Regions from separate parts of the Salipaludibacillus agaradhaerens genome, predicted to be linked through region 1. Evidence: predicted binding sites of a transcription regulator. Region 1 holds the regulator's gene; the other holds the start of a gene.
The links. Region 1 encodes Rex, which represses fermentation and respiration genes when NADH is low (regulators of the CRP and FNR family bind a similar motif). Its sites were predicted from a motif close to TTGTGAAATATTTCACAA; they were not measured.

Region 1 (3,218 bases):
ATTTGCCTGCTTAAACAGAACATGTCCATCATAACCTAGTGTGAGATCGTCAATTGTAAGCACGTCATTTCCACTCTGCTTTTGGATATCAAAATGAAAATTGGCTGAATAATCATCCGATTTAGGCCTGTCCATCACCGTCATACGTTCTAACTGTTTGCGCCGGCTTTTCGCACGATTACTAGTAGAGGCGCGGGCAAGGTTTTTTTGCACGAATTCTTCAAGTCGCTTCATCTCGTCCTGTTGTTTTTCATAAAGCTTCATTTCTTGCTCTAATCGAGCAGCTTTTTGCTCTAAATACTTCGAGTAATTACCGGTATATTTAACTGTTTGATGAAAGGATAGCTCATAGACATAATCCACAACTTTGTCTAAAAAATAGCGATCGTGTGAGACGATCAACACTGCTCCGTCATAACCAGATAAGTATTGTTCGAGCCAAGTTAAAGTGGCAATGTCCAAATGGTTTGTAGGTTCGTCCAAAATGAGTAAATCAGGCTTTGATAAAAGCAATTTACCGAGTGAAAGTCGGGTTTTTTGTCCCCCACTTAACGATGAGATGGACGTATTATAATCAAAATGGTTAAAACTTAATCCTGATAAAATACTTCGTGTATCAGCCTCGTATTGAAAGCCACCCTTATCTTTAAAGTCTTGCTGTAGCTGATCATATTCTTGAAGAATTTTAACATGATCTTTTTGAGATGGATCACTCATTTTCTCCTCAAGTGCTCGCAAAGATGCTTCCATTTTCCGAAGTGGCTCAAAAACGGTCATCATTTCGTCCCATATACTTCTTTCTGTATGAAGGCCGCTATTTTGCGCTAAGTAACCCATACTGACATCCTTAGGAATGACAATTTGCCCTGAGTCGTACGATAACTCACCGGTTAGAATTTTCAGAAGCGTTGATTTACCGGCCCCGTTTCTGCCTACAAGGGCGATACGCTCCCGACTTTTTATTTCTAATTTTACATCGGAGAGTATTTTCTCTGTACCGAATGACTTCGACAATTGTGTACATTGTAATAAAATCATCACTGTAACCTCACAATTCAATTTCCGTACCGTTCACAAGCTAAGTGTACATGAGAGAAAAGGTTTATCGCAAGACTTCCATGCTTTATTATGCAGATTGTGAAAAAATAGTGTACAATAGAAGTGGAAAAAAGGGGGATAAACATGGGAGACTTCACACACTTTAATGAACAAGGTCGGGCACGTATGGTTGATATTTCCGATAAACAGGAAACAGTTCGAACAGCAGTGGCCCAAACAAGTCTTTTTGTCACTAAAGAAATCTATGAAAATATCCAACAAGGGACGATGGCTAAAGGGGATGTTCTCAGTGTGGCGCAAGTTGCAGGGATTATGGCTGCTAAAAATACGTCTCAGTGGATTCCAATGTGTCATCCGTTAGCACTGTCAGGAGTCGATATTCGTTTTGATTGGGATGTGAATGCTGATACATACCAATTGAAAATTGAAGCGTCAGTTAAGACAAAAGGGAATACAGGAGTAGAAATGGAAGCGCTAACATCAGCTTCTGCGACCGCATTGACTATATATGATATGTGCAAAGCAGTGGATAAAGGGATGGTCATTGGTGAGACATTTCTCGTGGAGAAAACGGGTGGAAAAAATGGGGATTTTAAACGATAACATACTTAACTTAATGAATGCATTTTAATACTTAGTTGGTTAGCCAAGGTAGCTATTATATTTAAGAAGGAGGCGGAGCAGTTATGGATCTAGATCAAGCAAAAATTCCTCAGGCAACAGCAAAACGATTGCCATTGTACTATCGATTTTTAGAAGGCTTACAAGCGTCAGGTAAACACCGCGTCTCATCTTCAGAATTAAGTGAAGCGGTAAAGGTCGATTCAGCCACAATACGTAGGGATTTTTCCTATTTTGGTGCTCTCGGCAAAAAAGGCTACGGATATAACGTGAATTATCTATTATCTTTTTTCAGAAAAACGCTTGACCAAGATGAATTAACGAAGGTGACACTTGTTGGGGTTGGTAATTTAGGAACGGCTTTTTTAAATTATAATTTTAGCAAAAGCAATAATACAAAAATTGATATGGCATTTGATGTAGCAGCAGATAAGGTTGGGAAAGAAATAGGTGGTGTGCCCGTTTATCATCTGGATGAATTTAAAGAGCGTGTGGCGGAAAGCAGTGTGGAAGTGGTCATTTTGACTGTGCCATCTCAAGCGGCACAACCTATCGCTGATGACTTAGTAAAAGCAGGTATTAAAGGGATTTTGAATTTTACGCCTGCGAGACTGTCGGTTCCGTCTGACGTTCGTGTTCATCATATTGATCTGTCAGTGGAACTTCAATCCCTCATCTACTTTTTAAAGCACTATCCTTTATAGAGAAAGTTGATACTTAAAATATGAGCTGCATCGTGTTAAAAGCTGCCTTATAATAGGCAGCTTTTAACATTGTAGAGGAGAAAAGTGTTCATTAGAGAAGATATAGTACCTAGATGAGTGTTACACGACTGCGGGTAATTTGGACAGGTCATCCGTACCTGAATGACGCAAGGCTCGTAAGACAAAGAATGGATGACTGAACGCTGTAAAGAAGACTGTTGTTAAAATGAGTGAACGAACATCCAAGCGCAGGAATAATTAAAAGTCGTCAATGATTAACGAACCATCTACAGAAGACATGATTTTTGTAATAAAAAGGACTGTCACTGAAGATGAACCTATGGGAACGGGTCAGTCTATAGCGAAAAACCAATGTGATAAAACGTTTTTTGCAGCTGTATTTCGTTCAAATAGATATATATGCATTTTTAATTTTAATTAATGAAACTCATGGTATAGTAGAAATAGATTACTATTTCGTGAACCGAAAGAAGGCTGTCTTATTTATGGCAAAAATCTCGCAAAAATGGCTTGTGGTCATAACCGTTTTATTAGGTACTTTTACCATCATTTTAAATAATAGTATGTTAAATCCCGCAGTCCCTCATTTAATGACTGTGTTTGAGGCTGATGCGGTCGCTACTGGCTGGGTCATTACGATTTTTATGGTCACTATGGGGATGGTTATGCCGCTGACCGGTTTTTTAGGTGATAAATTTGGTAAGAAGCAACTTTATATGGCTGGGCTCGCAGTATTCTTACTTGGATCACTACTAGGTTCACTTTCTTGGAATTTACCCTCCTTAATTGCTTTTAGAGGTCTGCAAGGCATAG
Region 2 (3,218 bases), 1.6 Mb from region 1:
CCTGACGAATCACAACTCGTCTATAAAACCATTCAGCATAAAATATTTTCTTCAGCCGTATAAAACGAAACTTCAATCAGTGGGCGTTTACGGACGGTTATCTGTGATAAATATTAACCCCCATGTTCAAAAAGGACCTTTTTGAACATGGGGGTTCTATAATATGAGTGTTAGAACGTCCTAATGGTTTGATAGCACTACACCTAATATTCCTTCCACGGGCGAGAAAATTGTTTTACCGACTACTCATCAATATCTTTTTCTATAAACGAACTTCTCACTTAAATACTCTATCAGTCAGTAGCAAATGTATAGTTAATGTAATAGACTTGTCACAAGGAGTGGTCCATTATAAACTATGCTAAACTAATGCTTTAGATAGTCTGACCATATCCATACATTGGATGCCATTTTCATAAATAGGTTCCGCATAATGGTCAAGGAAAAAGTTTGTTTCCACACCCGTTATACGAAAGCCACATTTTTGATAAAAAGCCAGTTGATCGATACTCGAATTGCCCGTACCAACTTCTAACCCTTTATAACCCCGTTGTGTCGTTAACTCAACAGCATGGGCAATGAGTTGTTTTCCAATCCCTCTCCCCTGCCATTCTTCTGAAACAGCAATGCATACTATTTCAGCCGTCGCGCTATCTCGCTCGACAAATATGTAAGCACCCACCATTGTATGCTGTTGCATCATACAGTAGCATTCACCGTCTTCAAAATGCTTTTTAACGTTCGCTTCACTTGGATCTGCCTGCATTAGAAGAGTTAAAAGAGACTGATCATATTTGAGACATTTTTTGAACATGTTTATGGTCTCCTTATTACATTTATGATTTAGAAATAATTTAACACTATTTTATCACAGATAAGCATTTTCGCAGGACGCGAAGACGTTAGTTTGTGTTCCTTATCAGTGGGAGAAGAACGGAAACTCCCACTGATTGAAGGTTCGTTTTATCATACAGTAAAAACATATTTTGTAATGCCATTTTTTTCTGCTTCATCCCCCCGCTATAACAGTATGTACTTCATTCTGTTATATTGCTGGAATCGCTTAACATAGTGTCATCACCTTATATTTTAATAGAGTATTTATATAACAATTATCTATTTACGAATCTGTTATAGTTAAATTTCACCTCTGTTATATAGTCAAAAAAGTGTCACATTTCCCCCTTGTTCACGAATGATTTTAAATTTATACTTAAGATAGAAGTTATATGTGAATCCATTCACAATATTATCATTCTAAAGTTAAGCGACCCTTTGTTTACGATATTATGAAAGATGGAGGCGTTAATCATGGGAAAAACACTTGAAAAATTAAACGAATCTGCTTGGATGGCTTTCAATGGTGGCAGTTGGGAAAATGACATTAATGTACGAGATTTCATTCAGAAAAACTACACACTTTATGAGGGGGATGAAAGCTTTTTAGAGGGTGCAACAGAGGCTACTGACGAGTTATGGAAACAAATTATGGCTTTAACAGCTGAAGAACGGGAGCGTGGCGGCGTTTATGACTTAGATACGTCTATCGTGTCCACGATCACATCTCACAAAGCTGGTTATTTAAACAAAGATAAAGAGAAAGTTGTTGGGGTACAAACAGATGTCCCTTTTAAACGTTCTATGCAGCCTTATGGTGGTATAAGAATGGCTAAAGCCGCTCTTCAATCTTACGGCTATGAATTAGATGAAGAAGTTGAGAAAATTTTCACTGACTACCGTAAAACACATAACCAAGGTGTTTTCGATGCCTATACACCGGAAATGATGTTAGCTAGAAAAGTTGGGATCATCACAGGTTTACCTGATGCTTACGGCCGTGGTCGTATTATCGGTGATTACCGACGAGTAGCACTATATGGTGTAGATCGTCTTATTGAAGCTAAAAAAGAAGAAGTTGCAGATCTTCCAACTAATATGTCTGAAGACGTTATTCGTTTACGCGAGGAACTCGCAGAGCAAATGAGAGCTTTAAACGAATTAAAAGAGCTGGGTACCATTTATGGATTTGACATTTCTAAACCAGCAACAAACGCTACAGAAGCTTTCCAATGGCTCTATCTCGGTTACTTAGCAGCTATTAAAGAACAAAATGGTGCTGCTATGAGTCTTGGGCGTGTCTCAACCTTCCTTGACATTTATATTGAACGTGATCTTGAAACAGGTGTTTTAACAGAGCAAGCGGCACAAGAGCTTGTGGACCACTTTGTTATGAAATTACGTCTCGTAAAATTTGCAAGAACACCTGAATATAATGAGCTATTCAGTGGTGACCCTACATGGGTGACTGAATCAATCGCTGGAATTGGAAAAGACGGTCGCCCACTCGTAACGAAAAGCTCATATAGATTTCTTCATACGTTGAAAAATTTAGGACCTGCACCAGAGCCTAACTTAACCGTCCTTTGGTCTCCTGCCCTACCAGAAGCATTCAAGCATTATTGTGCAAAAATGTCCATTGACACTAGCTCCATTCAATACGAAAATGACGAAATTATGCGTCCAGAATACGGTGACGACTATGGGATCGCATGTTGTGTATCCGCTATGGAAATCGGTAAGCAAATGCAATTTTTCGGCGCCCGCGCTAACCTAGCAAAAGGATTATTATATGCCATTAACGGCGGTGTTGATGAAAAAGCGAAAGTAAAAGTAGCCCATGGTATTGAACCGATTACATCAGAATACCTTGATTATGAAGAAGTTAAGAAAAACTTCGATGTGGTTCTTGAATGGTTGGCCGGTTTATATATTAATACACTCAACGTTATTCATTATATGCATGACAAATATAGCTACGAGCGTATAGAAATGGCGTTACATGATCGTGATATCCGCAGAACAATGGCGACAGGTATTGCTGGTCTCTCAGTTGCTGCTGACTCTCTAAGTGCAATTAAGCATTCAAAAGTTAAAGTGATTCGAGATGAAGATGGTCTTGCAGTTGATTATGAAATTGAAGGCGACTATCCTCAATATGGTAACGACGATGATCTTGTAGATGATATTGCGAAAGAACTTGTCGTTAAATTTTCTGATATGCTTAAAAAGCATGACACTTACCGCCAATCTGAAACAACGATGTCAATCTTAACAATTACATCTAACGTTGTTTATGGTAAGAAAACCGGTAATACACCTGATGGTCGTAAAGACGGTGAACCATTCGCTCCAGGTGCTAACCCACTTCACGGCCGGGA

Region 2: the regulator Rex is predicted to act here: its motif matches at 1,230-1,247, upstream of pflB (formate C-acetyltransferase).

Annotation. Positions count from the first base shown of each region.
Region 1 is NZ_KV917378.1:2,087,058-2,090,275, reverse strand. It holds gene BK581_RS09785 (ABC-F family ATP-binding cassette domain-containing protein) at 1-1,038, opposite strand, end outside; gene moaC (cyclic pyranopterin monophosphate synthase MoaC) at 1,183-1,662, shown strand; gene BK581_RS09775 (redox-sensing transcriptional repressor Rex) at 1,746-2,384, shown strand; gene BK581_RS09770 (MDR family MFS transporter) at 2,891-3,218, shown strand, end outside.
Region 2 is NZ_KV917378.1:507,573-510,790, reverse strand. It holds gene dapA (4-hydroxy-tetrahydrodipicolinate synthase) at 1-63, shown strand, start outside; gene BK581_RS02420 (GNAT family N-acetyltransferase) at 362-814, opposite strand; gene pflB (formate C-acetyltransferase) at 1,351-3,218, shown strand, end outside.